3 regions of the Novosphingobium sp. ZN18A2 genome follow, and region 3 is predicted to be linked to each of the others. Evidence: predicted binding sites of a transcription regulator. Region 3 holds the regulator's gene; each other region holds the start of a gene.
What was found. Region 3 encodes LexA, which represses DNA repair genes until DNA is damaged. Its sites were predicted from a motif close to GTTCCNCNCTTGTTCT; they were not measured.
Positions count from the first base shown of each region.

Region 1 (5,117 bases), 1.1 Mb from region 3:
GACGGCGATACAGCAGACCCAGGCCGACCAGTTGCTTACCCGGCTGACTGGCGCGGGAGAGGATACCGCGATCGGCCTGCTGGTTATCGCCACCACGTGCGCGCTTGTCGGCTATGTCCTTTCGTCGTGGATCTGGCGCTGGCGGGTCGCGCGTCGCCGCCGCAGCCGGCTTGACGCCGCGGCGGGCGGGCCGGACGGCACGGGCGGAGTGTGGGGCGCATGAGCGGAGACGCGGATCGCCTGGCGGAAGGTGTGGCGCCCGCCCGCGACGTTGCGCTTGCGGGACTGGCGATGTTGGCCAGCGCCGTTTTGCTGTGGCTGGTTTCCGGGCAATTGCTGCTGGGCGCGGCGTTCCTTGCCGCCGTCGTTTCCCTGGGCGCTATCGTGCTTGTCCTTGCGCGCAGGCCCAGTGCCGAGCCCGCGCCCGATTTCGCGTCGCCCGACTGGTCCGTTACGCACGCCGCGATAGAGCGCGACGACATGGCCGTGGCCATCACGGACCGCGCCGGTCGCCTTGTCTGCGCCAATCGCCGCTTTACCGACTGGTTCGGTGCCGCTGCCGCGCCGCCGCGCCTTCCGTTCGAACCGTCCTCCGCAGCAGCGCTGGAGGAAACGACGCGCAGCGCCTGGCGCGACGGGAGGGCCGAAACCGAAGCGCTCGAATCCGAAAGCGGCAGCTGGACCGGCGTCGTCGAACGCGCGGGGCGCGGCGGGGATCATCTCGTCTGGCGTTTCACGCCGCTCGTCACCGGCGATATCGTCGGGGACATGATCGGCCATATCGGCGGCAAATTGGGCCGGGCGCTGGCGCGCGAAGGCGCGCAGGCCGCGGTCGTCGCGCCCGACGGAACGGTGCTCGCCGCCAATCCCGCGTTTGCCCTGCGCGCGACGGGAGAGGACAGCGCGGATATTGCCGGAAGCGATTTCGTCTCGTTCCTCCGCTCCGACGATCAGGAGCGGATTTTCTATGCGCGCGAAGGGACCAAGGGCGTTCCGGTCCGCATATTGCACTTTCCCGTTGCGGACCCGGACGGTCCGGACGATCCCGATCCTGCCCGGACGCCGTCGCTGTTCATGCTGATCGACAACCAGGGCGGCATGGGGGATGCACGCACAGGGCTGCCGCAGATAGAGGCGCTGCTCTCGCGTCTGCCGCTGGGTCTGGCGATGACGGACAGGGACGGTCGCTTCTTGTTCGCCAACAGCGCTTTCCTGCGCGCCGCGGGATGCGAGGAAGGTGCGATCCCGCCCTATCCTTCTGATCTTGTGATCCGAGAAGACAAGTCTGCCCTGTCCGATGCGGTGCGTCGCCACGCCCAGGGCGGCGCGAATGCGGCGGGCGACGTGGCCGTGCGGCTGCGCGTTTCGCCGGAAGAGCCGGTGTCCCTCAGCCTAGCGGGCGTGCGCGGGCTGGGCGAGGGCTCGGTGCTGCTTTCCCTGAAGGATTCGAGCGAGGAAACCCGCCTCAAGCGGGAAATTGCGCAGGCCACCAAGATGCAGGCGGTGGGCCAGCTGGCCGGCGGCGTGGCGCACGATTTCAACAACGTGCTGACCGCGATCATCGGATATTGCGACCTGATGCTGATGCGCCATACGCCGGGCGACAGCGATTATGACGATATCCAGCAGGTAAAGGCCAATTCGAATCGCGCGGCTTCGCTGACGCGGCAATTGCTGGCCTTTTCTCGGCAACAGACGCTGCGGCCCGAAGTGCTGCAACTGCCGGACGTCGTTTCCGAGGTTTCGGCGCTGCTCAAGCGCTTGCTGGGTGAAAAGATTGAACTGGTGGTGCGGCACGACCGTGACCTGGGCCTTGTTCGCGCCGATCCGGTGCAGCTTGAACAGGTGCTGCTCAACCTTGCCGTGAACGCGCGCGATGCGATGGCCGGGAACCAGGGCGGCGTGCTCAAGCTCGCCACCCGCCGCGTGACCGCGCAGGACGTGCGCGCGATGAAGAGCGAGATCCTGCCGATCGGGGATTATACCGCGCTGGTGGTTGAGGATAACGGTCACGGCATCAAGCCCGCGCAGATCGGCAAGATCTTCGAACCGTTCTTCACGACCAAGGAAAAGGGCAAGGGCACCGGACTGGGCCTGTCCACGGTTTACGGCATCGTGAAGCAATCGGGCGGCTTCATCTTCGCGGAAAGCGAAGTGGGGCAGGGCACGCGCTTCTCCATCTACCTGCCGGTCCATGTCCCGGCTCCGGAAGAACCGTTGGCAGCGGAAAAGCAGGCGCCCGCGAAGAAACGCGAATGGAGCGGCGGCGGCAGTATCCTGCTTGTCGAGGACGAGGATACCGTGCGCGCCGTGGCAGAGCGCGCGCTGACCCGGCAGGGTTACGAAGTGACCACTGCCGCCGATGGCGAGGAAGGGCTGGACGCCATCGCTTCTGGCGGCAAGTTCGACCTGGTGCTGACCGACGTGGTTATGCCCAGCATGGACGGCCCGGCAATGGCGCGGGAGATCCGCCGCCTGCTGCCCGACCTGCCGGTGATGTTCATGTCCGGCTATGCCGAAGAGCAGTTGCGCAAGGACATCGACATCCCCGACATGTATTTCCTGGCCAAGCCGTTCAGCGTTCCGCAGATCGTCGCGGCGGTGGAGACCGCGCTTCGCGGGGGATAAATCACACCGATCTGGCGCGATGTGGAACGGACGTGCAAAGCCTGATCGTTTTGCGTGATGCATAAACCATTGAAATAAAACGGTCCGTTCGGGTTGGAACGAAAATATTGTTCCCCTCTTGTTCCATAAGAACAAACAGGATACAACTGCGCCTGTTGACGGTTCGTGTGAGCCAACTCTAGGCAAGGGGACGTAGCCATGGCGGCGCAGCTCAAGCTCATTCAGGAAGGCAAAGACAAGGACATGGACCGGCAGAAGGCGCTTGATGCGGCGCTTGCACAGATAGATCGCGCGTTCGGCAAGGGCAGCGCGATGAAGCTCGGATCGAAAGAGACCATGCAGGTCGAAGCGATCTCCACCGGCAGCCTGGGGCTGGATATCGCGCTGGGCATCGGCGGATTGCCGCGCGGCCGGGTGATAGAGGTTTACGGCCCGGAAAGCTCTGGCAAGACGACGTTGGCGCTCCACGTTATCGCGGAAGCGCAGAAGGCCGGCGGCACGGCGGCCTTCGTCGACGCGGAACACGCGCTCGACCCGGTCTATGCCAAGAAGCTGGGCGTCGACATCGACGAGCTGATTGTTTCGCAGCCCGATACGGGCGAACAGGCGCTGGAAATCACCGATACGCTGGTGCGGTCGAACGCGATCGACGTGCTGGTGGTCGATTCGGTCGCAGCTCTCGTCCCCCGCGCTGAAATCGAGGGCGAGATGGGCGACAGCCACGTCGGCCTTCAGGCCCGCCTGATGAGCCAGTCGCTGCGCAAGCTGACCGGTTCGATCAGCCGCTCGCGCTGCATGGTGATCTTCATCAACCAGCTGCGCATGAAGATCGGCGTGATGTACGGGAACCCCGAGACGACGACCGGTGGCAACGCGCTCAAGTTCTATGCCTCTGTGCGGCTCGACATCCGCCGCACGGGCCAGATCAAAGACCGGGACGAGGTGATCGGCAATGCCACCCGCGTGAAGGTTGTGAAGAACAAGGTCGCCCCGCCGTTCAAGCAGGTTGAATTCGACATCATGTATGGCGAGGGCATTTCCAAGATCGGTGAGATCCTGGATCTTGGCGTGAAGGCCGGGGTGGTGGAAAAGTCCGGTTCATGGTTCAGCTATGACAGTGTGCGGATCGGCCAGGGCCGTGAAAACGCCAAGACCTTCCTCAAGGAAAATCCCGAAATGTGTTCCCGGCTGGAAGCTGCGATCCGCGGCCACACCGACCGGGTGGCCGAGGAGATGATGACGGGTCCGGACGCGGACGACGACGCCTGATCCTCGAGCGCGGCCGGGCAACCCCGCGCCCGGCCGCGAAACCCAAAAGCCGCCGCGCCCCCCGGCAGGGGCGCGGCGGTTTCCTTTATGCGCAGCCCCGGTGTGCCCAGTTTCGGTGCGCGCGATCACGGTATGCGCGGTTCCGGCGCGCGCGTGCCAATGACGCAAAGATCAGGCCAGCTCTACCGCCCGCTCCTTCACCACTTCGCTCGCCTGTTTGCCTGCCAGTTCGGCCAGGTGGTCGAACCCGGCGGTATAACTTGCCAGACCCTGACTCAGCGATCGCAGTTCGGCGTCAAGTCCGTAAAGCCCGCTTTCGGGCAGCAGCGCCTCAATCCGCTCCCACCGATCCCATTCGGGATGCGGGCCAAGCCCCATGATCTGCCCGCGCCGGCTGGAGAGTGCCGACCCGGCCTTCGATCCCGTTCCGGCCGGCGTATCGACGGTAATCCTGCTCATCGGTTCCAGAAGATAGGGTGCGGCCTTTTCCAGCGCGTCCGCCATCGCCATGCGCCCTGCGATGCGGAAGGCGAGTTCCGAGGAATCGACCGAATGGAACGATCCGTCGGTCAGCGTCACCGCCACGTCCACAACGGGAAAGCCCAGCGGCCCCTTGATCATCGCATCCTTGATCCCGGCCTCGACTGCGGGAATCCACTGCTTGGGGATGACCCCGCCGCTGATCCTGTCTTCGAAGACGAAGCCCGCGCCGCGTTCCAGCGGCCGAATTTCGATCACCGCGTCGCCATACTGGCCGTGCCCGCCCGATTGCTTCTTGTGCCGCCCGCGCGCACCGGCCGGTTTGCGGATCGATTCGCGATAAGCGATGCGCGGCGGGTGGGTATCCACCGCAACGCCATAGCGCCGCTCAAGGCGTGCGAGCACGACCTGCAGGTGTTCGTCGTTCACCCCGCGCAGCAGCGTTTCGTGGCTTTCCTCGTCCTGCTCCCATTCCAGCGCAGGGTCTTCCTCGCACAGGCGGTGGAGAGCGGCGGACAGCTTGACGTCGTCCTTCCGGTCGCGCGTGCTGATGGCCATCGCCGCATTGCGCGCCGGGTACTCCACCAGCGCGTCACCCAGTTGCGGCGCGCTGCCCGAACCCAGCAGCATCCCGCTGCGTGCGCCATCCACCTTGGCGACCGCTACCACGTCGCCCGGGCGCGCTTCGGGCAACTTGGCGGTCTTTTCACCCTGTAATGCGAAGATCGAGCCGGTGCGCG
Region 1 covers NZ_CP136651.1:1,116,027-1,121,143, forward strand. Annotated here, with positions in the region: gene RXV95_RS05540 (DUF2062 domain-containing protein) at 1-223, shown strand, start outside; gene RXV95_RS05545 (response regulator) at 220-2,628, shown strand; gene recA (recombinase RecA) at 2,827-3,897, shown strand; gene RXV95_RS05555 (elongation factor G) at 4,069-5,117, opposite strand, start outside.
Region 1: recA (recombinase RecA) is a predicted target of LexA. The motif match lies at 2,738-2,753, and genes of this name have one in related genera.

Region 2 (5,117 bases), 340 kb from region 3:
GACGTGCTTCTGGCGATGGGCACCATGCGCCGCTTGCAGGACTTTGCCGAAGCGGACAGCCTGCTGTTGCTTGACAGTTTCCGTGAAGTTCCGCGCCGTTCCAAGGCGCTGCTGGCGCTTGGCATCATGTTCGGATCGGTTTTCACCGCATCCATCGGCATCCTGCCGATTGCGATTGCCGCGCTGGGCGGGTCCATCGCCATGCTGATCACCGGGTGTGTGCGGTTCGACCGGATCGGCCAAGCCTTGTCTGCCAAGGTCATCGTTCTCGTCGCGGCGAGCATCGCGGTCGGCCGTCTTGTGCTGGAAAGCGGCGCGGCGGGTTGGCTGGGCCAGGTGTTCGCCGCCGTTCTGCAATTCCTGCCGCCGGCGGGTGTGCTGGCGGCGATCATGCTGTTCAGCACGCTGCTTACCAACTTCGCTTCCAACGCAACAGCGGCAACGGTGGGCACGCCTATCGCGTTCAACATCGCCCAAAAGCTGGGCTTACCGGCCGAGCCACTGATCCTTGCCGTCCTGTTCGGCTGCAACCTGTGCTATGCGACGCCAATTGCATACCAGACCAACATGTTGATCATGAGCGAGGGCGGATACCGCTTCCGCGACTATGTGCGCATGGGCGTGCCGCTGATCGGCCTGATGGTCGTCACGCTATCGATCCTTCTTGCAGTGAAGTTCCAGCTCTGACCCGTCTCGTTGGATGGATTCCCCCGGAGTCAGGCGGTGCCGGGCACGTAGCGGTGTCACCTTGGCGCCGCCGGTTTAGTTAACATCGGCCCCTGAACGCGCGGCCGATGCGGCAATCAGGCTGTCGACCTGGGCTTCCGTCGGGCGGGACGGGCCTTCCGCCTCTTCCCTGCGACGTTCTTCTTCCAGTCTTTTGAAATAGGCCGCGCGTTGCAAGGGCGTCATCCTGGCAATCGCGGCCCGATCGATCTGGAGATGGCCGCCCGGACCGAAGTCCGCCGCGGTGGAATAGACCGCGCTGCCGCCGTCGCCGGCGACGTGGATCGTGGGCGATCCAAAATTTCCCGGTGATTCAGAGCCCCAATGCGCAGGCTCCTTCGGCGTGGCACCCACCTTGTAGGTGATGCCCAGCTTGTCGCGCTCTTGCCGTTGCAGGGCGACTTTGCGTTCGCGCTGGTGAATGTTGGCGGCAACGGCCTGTCGGTGGCTGTCGTCGGCGAACATCGCCACGATTGCGGCAATCGCGATCGTGGCGATCGCGAAGTGCCGATACATCTTCGGGCTGATGCCCAGAACGGGTCCGTCTATAACACTCATAAGGTGACTGTATTTGGCAAACGGAAATTAACGACAGGGCTTGCGAACATGGTTAGGATTTCGTGGCCAGCGACAGTGCGGCGGGCTTGCGTTCCTCAAATGTTCCAACTATCGACAGCATATGGCCAAGCCCAAACGCCGCTATGTCTGCCAGGCCTGTGGCAGTATTTCCCACAGATGGCAGGGCCAGTGCCCCGATTGTGCGGAATGGAACACGCTCGCCGAAGAAGCGCCCGAAACGGTGTTTTCTGCAAAGCACGATCTTTCCGGGGGAGGGCGGGCGTTCGAATTCGTCTCGCTCGATTCGCCTGTTGCTTTGCCCCGTCGCCTTTCCACTGGCGTGGCGGAATTCGACCGCGCGCTTGGCGGTGGCCTTGTGCCGGGTTCCGCCGTCCTGATGGGCGGCGATCCGGGGATCGGCAAATCGACGCTGCTGTTGCAGGCTGCCGCCCGGATCGCGTCCTCCGGTGGAGATGTCGTTTACATCAGCGGGGAAGAGGCAGCCGACCAGGTACGATTGCGGGCGGACCGCCTGGGCCTGGGCAAGGCACCGATCCGGCTCGCATCCGCCACGTCGGTTCGCGACATTTTGACAACGCTTGGCCGGACGGGTGCACCGCGCCTGCTGGTCATCGATTCGATCCAGACCATGCATTCCGACCAGATCGAAGGTGCGCCGGGAACCGTCAGCCAGGTGCGTGGATGCGCATTCGAGCTGATACGCTACGCCAAGGAAAGCGGGGCCGCGCTGGTTCTTGTCGGCCACGTGACCAAGGACGGCGCCATCGCCGGTCCGCGTGTGCTGGAACACATGGTGGACGTGGTGATGAGCTTCGAGGGAGAACGAAGCCACCAGTATCGCATACTGCGCGCACTGAAAAATCGCTTCGGCGCTGTGGACGAGATCGGCGTTTTCGCAATGGCCGGTCAGGGCCTTGAAGAAGTTGCCAACCCGTCGATGCTGTTCCTGTCAGGACGAGACAGTCCGGTGGCCGGTAGTGCGGTTTTCCCCGCGCTGGAAGGCACGCGACCGGTTCTGGTCGAAATCCAGGCGCTGACCGTTCGCCTTGCCAGCGGGGCGACGCCGCGCCGCGCCGTTGTCGGTTGGGACAATGGAAGGCTGGCGATGCTTCTTGCCGTGCTGGAGGCGCGATGCGGACTCAATTTCTCGTCGGCCGAAGTCTATCTGAATGTCGCGGGGGGATACCGGCTGTCCGATCCGGCCGCCGATATCGCCGTTGCAGCCGCGCTTGTCTCTGCGCTGGCCGATCGGCCCTTGCCGCAATCGGGAATATGGTTCGGTGAAGTTTCGCTGGCCGGAGAGGTGCGGCCGGTCGCTCACGCTGCCACGCGGTTGAAAGAGGCGGCCAAGCTGGGATTCGATTGCGCATTTGGGCCGTCGGGCTGCGAAAATGGCGGGGCGAAGGAAATGCGCTATGCCGGTCTGGATTTACTTCCGAACCTCGTTGACCGGGTGATGGGTGGCTCATAAATTCCCTCCACAATGACAAGTCTCGATTATGTTGTGTTCGCGGTGGCCGGATTCGCAGCCGTCGGCGGGTTCTTTCGCGGTTTTACCGAGGAAATCCTGTCGCTTGCGGCGTGGTGCATCGCGCTTTTCGCGGTGCACTATTTCCATGAACCGCTGACGGCGATCATCACGCCTTATGTCGATAGCGAGACGGGGGCGGGCGTGCTTGCTTTCGTGCTTCTGATGCTGGTGCCCTATGTGCTGACCAAGGTGATTGCCCGCAGCGCCGGAAGGGCGAGCAGGACATCGGTCCTCGGCCCGATCGACCGCGTCCTGGGGTTCGGTTTCGGCGCGATAAAGGGCTTCATCATCGTTGTCCTGGCGTTCGCGATCGTCGTTTTCGGATACGATGTCGTCTGGGGTGCGCAGGGGCGTCCGACCTGGATCTCGCAAGGGCGGACGTACCCCTTCCTCAATGCTGCAAGCGAAGAGCTGATGACCATGATTTCCCAGCGGCGGGACGACGCCATGCGTGCCGAAACGCCGAAGCAGGCCGCCGGAAAGAAGAGCCGCTGACGTGTCCGCGAAGGGTCTTTATACACCCGAAATACTGGCCGCCGCGACGGGCCTTTCCGCCTGGCCGTGGGACGAGGGGCTTCCGCTGCGTGGCAATGCGCGTTCCCGCAGTTGCGGCAGCAGCATTGCGCTTGCGCTCGGCACGGACGATGCAGGTGCCATTCGCGCAATCGGAATCAGGCCGCATGCCTGTGCGGTCGGCCAAGCCGCCGCGCAAGTGTTCGCCCGATCGGCAACAGGGAAGGCCGCCGACGATCTGAAACAGGCGCGCCAGCAGATCGCTGCCTGGCTTGCGGGCGATCCGGCGGCGCCCGACTGGCCCGGCATCTCATTGCTCGACAACGCGCGCGCCTATCCCGCACGCCACGCGGCGATCCTGCTCGCCTGGGATGCCGCCATCGATGCACTGGAAAATCGGCAGGAATAAGCGCCACGTGGGCTTTGCAGCGCATGGGGCGCTAAGCTAGAGCGTCTTACCAGTTGTGTGCGGAGAGGGAGGCCGCTGCCGCGATGTCGGGCCATTACGAACAGATAAGCGCAAAAGATATGAGGCTGGTGGTCGCTGCCTCGTCCGCCGGGACCATTTTCGAATGGTACGACTTCTTCATCTACGGAACGCTTGCCAGCATTATCGGTCGCACATTCTTCCCGGCGGGCAATCAGACGCTGCAACTGCTTCTGGTCTGGGCGGGATTCGCGATCGGTTTCGGGTTCCGGCCGCTTGGCGCGATCCTGTTCGGATACTTCGGAGACAAGCTGGGGCGCAAATATACGTTCCTGGCAACCGTCACGTTGATGGGTATCGCCACAGCGGGGGTCGGGCTTGTGCCGTCGGCCGAAACGATAGGACTGGCTGCGCCCTTCACGATCATTGCCTTGCGTATCCTGCAGGGGCTGGCCCTTGGCGGGGAGTACGGCGGCGCAACGATCTATGTGTCGGAACATGCAGCGCCGAAGCGGCGCGGCTTTTTTACCGGGTTTATTCAGGCGTCCGTGGTTGGCGGCTTCGTGCTGAGCGTGATCGTGGTTCTTTCGACGCGGTTCCTTATTCCCGCAGACGTGTTCAACGCATGGGCCTGGCGCATTCCCTTCCTGCTTTCGCTTGTCCTGCTGGGCATTTCGCTGTGGATGCGCCTGAAACTGAATGAAAGCCCTGTGTTCCGCCAGATGCAGGAAGAGGGCGAGATCGCGGGCAATCCCTTTATCGAAAGCATGACATATCCGGGCAACGGGAAGCGGATCTTCGTTGCCCTGTTCGGCGTTACCGGCGGCCTGACCACGATCTGGTACACGGCCTTTTTTTCAAGCCTTTCGTTTCTCAACGGCCCCATGCGCGTCGATCCCACAACGTCGGAGATTGTCGTCGGCGCCGCCGGTCTGGTCTCGATGCCGTTCTTCGTGCTTTTCGGACGACTGTCTGACAGGATCGGGCGCAAGAAGCCGATCATATGGGGCTATGCCCTCACGCTGTTGCTGCTGTTCCCTGCTTTCTGGGCTATGGGCGGCCTGGCAAATCCGGGCCTCAGCAAGGCGGCAGAGGTTGCACCAGTGGTCGTCGCGGGGCCGGACTGCTCCTACGATCCCTTCGCCAAGGTCCAGAAAACGCAGTGCGGTCGCTTGCTGGAAGACCTGACGTCGGCAGGCATCCCTTACGAACTTGGCAAGTCCGATACCGTCAGCCTTACGATCGGGGACACGCCTGCGCCGCTGGCTACCTATTCCTGGGATGATGCCAAAGCCCGCCGCGCGATGCTTGCGGAGTGGCTGGGTGCGCAGGGTTATGACC
Region 2 covers NZ_CP136651.1:1,899,487-1,904,603, forward strand. Annotated here, with positions in the region: gene RXV95_RS09135 (SLC13 family permease) at 1-687, shown strand, start outside; gene RXV95_RS09140 (hypothetical protein) at 763-1,284, opposite strand; gene radA (DNA repair protein RadA) at 1,406-2,776, shown strand; gene RXV95_RS09150 (CvpA family protein) at 2,789-3,331, shown strand; gene RXV95_RS09155 (iron-sulfur cluster assembly scaffold protein) at 3,333-3,758, shown strand; gene RXV95_RS09160 (MFS transporter) at 3,878-5,117, shown strand, end outside.
Region 2: radA (DNA repair protein RadA) is a predicted target of LexA. The motif match lies at 1,375-1,390, and genes of this name have one in related genera.

Region 3 (5,117 bases):
CCATTGAGGTTCTGCAGCTTCTTGAGATCGAAACGCGACGGGCTTTTGCCCACATGGGCGATATCGAACCATTCGACCGCCTTTTCGCGCGCGATGATCTCGTCGTCGCCGTGGCCCCAGCCAAGCCGGAGGAGGTAATTGAACAGCGCTTCGGGAAGGATGCCCAGTTCGTCGCGATAGGTATCGACGCCCAGCGCCCCGTGCCGCTTGGACAGTTTCGCGCCGTCGGCCCCGTGGATCAGCGGCACGTGGGCATAGACCGGATCGGGCCAGCCACCTTCGATCGCGTCCATCGCGCGCAGGATAACCAGCTGGCGGAACGCATTGTTCAGGTGGTCGTCCCCCCGGATCACGTGCGTTACGCCCATGTCGCGGTCGTCCACCACGACGGCCAGCATATAGGTCGGCGTACCGTCCGAGCGCAGGATCACGAAGTCGTCGATCTCGGCATTGGACACGCTGACGCGGCCCTGCACCTGATCGTTGATACTTGTTTCGCCCTCACGCGGGGCCTTGATCCGCACGACATAGGGCGCGCCTTCGGGCCAGGTGGCCGGATCGGCATCGCGCCATTCGCTTTCTATGCGGAACGGGCGGCGCTCGGCCTGCGCCTTTTCGCGCCGAGCCTTCAATTCTTCGGGTGTCAGATAGCAGCGGTATGCCTGGCCCGCGTCCAGCAGCTGTTGCGCGACTTGGGCATGACGGTCCGACCGGGCGAACTGGAACACCGGCTCTTCGTCTCCGCCAAGGCCGAGCCAGTTCAATCCGTCGAAAATGGCGGCAATGGCCGGTTCGGTGGATCGGGCGCGGTCGGTATCCTCGATCCGCAGCAGGTACTTGCCGCCGTGATGGCGCGCGAACAGCCAGTTGAACAGCGCAGTGCGTGCACCGCCGATGTGAAGGAACCCCGTGGGCGAGGGGGCGAAGCGGGTTACGACCGGGGTTTTTCCCGTTGCTGCTGAATCGGTTGCGTTAGCGCTTGCCATCGGCCGCGCGATCCTTTCCTTTTGGCTCATGGCGCCCGGTAAAGCAGCCGCCGCACCCTTGGGCGACATTGCCGGGACGGCGCGGCATTGGGACAGATTTCCCCGATTGTCCAGCGTTTGCCGCACTGCGGAAAAGTTTCTGGCCGCCCATCCGTTCGAACGCGGCCCCTGGCTGGCCGTTGCTTTCGCATGCGGGATTGCCGCGTGGTTTGTTCTTCCCGGATGGCCGGAATGGACCGTGCTTATCGCCGGTTGCGCGGCCTGCGCTGTGTTGGCGGGTGCGATGCTGGCTTGCGAGGGCGCCCTGGCGGGCAAATACCCGGTGCTGCTTGGCGCGACCATGGGCCTTGCCGTGATGGCGGCGGCAGGCTGCGCGACGATCTGGACGAAGTCCGCGCTTGCCGGAGTCCAACCGTTGCCCGGACGAATGGTGACCACGGTTCTGGGGCGCATCGTGGACCGGCAAGTGCAGCCCGCGCATGAGCGTGTGCGGCTTGTACTCGATGCCCGGATCGACGGCGTTGACCGGGCGGCAAGGGTGCGGATCAACCTGCTGCAGAAGTTGGATGCGCCGGATTACAGGGAAGGCGCGGTAATCCGCGTAAAGGCGCGGCTGATGCCGCCGGCGGGGCCGATGCTTCCAGGGGCTTACGATTTCGCGCGCACGGCGTGGTTTCGCGGGTGGGCGGCGACGGGCAGCGCGCTGGGCAGGCCGACCCTTGTCAAGTCCTCGCGCGGCGGCGGCACGATGCGCGCATTGCAACACGCGCTGTCGCGCCATGTGCGCGCGCATCTTGGCGGAACGCCGGGGGCGATCGCGGCGGCCTTCGCCAGTGGCGACCGGGGCGGAATCCGCAAGGCGGACGAAGACGCGATGCGCGATGCGGGGCTTACGCATCTTCTGTCGATCAGCGGGCTGCACGTCAGCGCGGTGATTGCCGCCGCCTATTTCCTCACCGTCCGGCTGCTCGCGCTTTGGCCCGCATTGGCGCTGCGCGTGCGGTTGCCACTCGTCGCAGCGGGGGCGGGGGCGGTGACGGGTATTTTCTATACCTTGCTGACCGGCGCGCAGGTTCCGACGGTGCGTTCGTGCATCGGTGCGGTGCTGGTGCTGGGGGCGCTGGCGCTGGGGCGCGATCCGCTGTCCATGCGGCTGGTAGCGGCGGCCGCGCTGTTCGTCATGGCGTTCTGGCCCGAGGCGGTGGCCGGTCCCAGCTTCCAGTTGAGCTTCGCGGCGGTCATCGCGATCGTTGCGCTTCATTCCTCCGCGCCGATGAAGGCGTTCGCCGCGCCGCGAGAGGAAGGTCCGGTTCGGCGCCTTGCGCGTGGCGCGGCCGTTCTTCTGGCAACCGGCGTCGTGATCGAACTGGTCCTTATGCCCATCGGCCTGTTCCACTTTCATCGTGCCGGCGTCTATGGCGCGCTGGCCAACGTAATCGCCATCCCGCTGACGACCTTCGTTTCGATGCCGCTGATCGCAGTCGCGCTTGTGCTCGACCTTGCGCATATCGGCGCGCCTGTGTGGTGGCTGGCGGGCCAATCGCTCGACCTCCTGATCGCCATCGCCCGTTTCACCGCGAGTCGTCCGGGCGCTGTCACGCTGATGCCCGCGATGGGGGGCGCTGCGTTTGCGCTTTTCGTGGGCGGCGGACTGTGGCTGGCACTGTGGAGCGGCAGGGTCCGCCTGGCCGGGCTGGTTCCGATCGGACTGGGCGTGGCGGGTCTTGCCTTCGTGAAACCACCCGATGTCCTTGTGACGGGTGACGGTCGCAATGTCGCGATTGCCGGCGCGGGGCACGATCTGTTCATCCTGCGCGAGGGGCGAAGCAGCTATACGCGCGACAACCTGAAAGAAATGGCTGGCAGGGCGGGAGAGCCTGCACCGGTGGCCGGATCGCCGGGCGCGCGCTGCAGTCCCGATTTCTGCAGCGTCACGATTCGGCGCGGCGGCAGGAACTGGCACCTGCTGATGGCGCGCAGCCGTTACAGGGTGGATGCACTGGCATTGGCCGCTGCTTGCGAACGGGCAGATATCGTCATCGCCGATCGCTGGCTTCCGTCAAGCTGCCGTCCGCGCTGGATCAAGGCGGACAGACGCTTCCTCGAACGGGCGGGCGGGCTTTCCATCGATCTGGAAAGCCGGCGCGTCACCAGCGTTGCAAGCCAGCAGGGACGACACGGATGGGAACGCCTTGGCGGGCAACGAACCTACATCAAACGCCCGACCACGCGGCCGGCACCCACCGCGACGGACGTCAAACCGGCCAGCGCGAACGTGCCTTAGTGATAGCGGCGCAACAGCCCCGCCAGACGGCCCTGCACCTGCACTTCGTCCGGTCGGTAGATTTGCGGTTCGTAAGCAGCGTTTGCCGGATCGAGGCGCACAAGCCCGTCTTCGCGGCGAAGGTATTTCAGCGTCGCTTCCTCTCCACGCACCAGCGCCACCACGATTTCGCCATCGCGGGCCGTGTCGGTGCGGCGGACAAGCGCATAGTCGCCGTCAAGGATGCCGGCTTCCACCATCGAATCGCCCGAAACCTCAAGCGCATAATGTTCGCCCGAGCCAAGCAGGGCGGCGGGGACGGGTAGGGTCGCGCTATCTTCCAGCGCCTCGATCGGGACGCCCGCCGCGATGCGGCCGTGCAGCGGGATTTCCACCACGTCGTTGGCAGGGGCCGGATTGGCAGGAGCAGGCCGCGATGCCTGTCCGCCGCGCACCACGCCGGTTGCCGTGTTCGCATTGGCCGCAGCGGGCGCCGCAGCCTTGGGACGGGCGGCGACCGCATCGGGCTGCTTGAGCACTTCCAGCGCCCTTGCCCGGTTTGGCAGGCGGCGGATGAAGCCGCGTTCTTCCAGCGCGGAAATCAGCCGGTGCACGCCCGACTTCGATTTGAGGTCCAGCGCGTCCTTCATTTCCTCGAAAGACGGGGAAATGCCCGATTCCTCGAGCTTCGACTGGATGAAAGTCAGCAGTTCGTGCTGCTTGCGGGTCAGCATCTCGCGCCACTCCGTGTGGTGAACGAATGCGGAACAGATACGAAACGATTCGCTACTCGTCAAGTAACCCCGTCCAGCCCCAGGACATATGTTGGCACTACGTCTCCCGCCGGGCGTTCGGGCGCGCCGGCCTTGCGCACGATCAGCGCGTTGGCATGGGCAAGGGGGGAAAGCGCACCCGAATCCTGAAGCGATTCGGGCACCACGCATTCGCCGTCCCAGCGTGCCCGGATGAACTCCATCCGGCTTCCGCCACGCGCCATCGGCGCGCCCAACGTGGCGGGAATGGTGGTGGGTAGCGGGTGGGCGCTTCCCAGTGCCTTGCGCAACAGAGGCAGCATGAACAGCCAGCCGGTGACAAAGGCCGACGCCGGATTGCCCGGCAAGCCCAGGATCAGCTGCTTGCCCCTGCGGGCCACCAGCAGCGGCTTGCCCGGCTTTATCGCCACGCGCCAGAACGCCAGTTCCGCGCCGATTTCGGCCAGCGCGGGGCGGATCAGGTCATGATCGCCAACCGATGCACCGCCGCTCGTCACCACAAGATCCGCCGCGGGTTGCGTGTCGAGCGCGGCGACGATGGCATCGATGCTGTCCGGCACCGGGCCGACGCGGGTAACGGCGGCGGGATAGGCGGAAGCCATCGCGGCCAGCATTGGGCCGTTGCTGGCGGGAAGCTGGTGCACCCCGCACGCGGCCCCCGGCGCAACCAGTTCGTCGCCCGAATCGATCACGGTTACGCGCGGCATGGCACGCACGGGCAACAGGTGGTGCCCGCCCGCGATGGCGAGCGCGATCTGCGCGGGGCCAAGCCGGGTTCCGGCGGGCAGGATTTCGCTGTCGGATGCAAAGTCCATCGCCGCCGGGCGGATATGGCGGTGCGGGGGCGAGGGCGGCTCACCCGTTACCCGCACGTGGTTTGCCTCGCACGTGCAGTCTTCCTGCAACAGTACGGAATCGGCTCCCTCGGGCACGACCGCACCCGTGGAGATGCGCACCGCCTCGCCGGGGGCTACCCGTCCGGCAAAAGGATGCCCCGCCGCGCTTTCGCCGACTATGCGGCATGGCCCCGGCAGGTCGGCCGCGCGGCAGGCATAACCGTCCATTGCCGAAACAGGGCGCGCAGGCTGGCTGCGC
Region 3 covers NZ_CP136651.1:2,243,347-2,248,463, reverse strand. Annotated here, with positions in the region: gene gltX (glutamate--tRNA ligase) at 1-986, opposite strand, end outside; gene RXV95_RS10790 (ComEC/Rec2 family competence protein) at 1,015-3,270, shown strand; gene lexA (transcriptional repressor LexA) at 3,267-3,983, opposite strand; gene RXV95_RS10780 (molybdopterin molybdotransferase MoeA) at 4,043-5,117, opposite strand, start outside.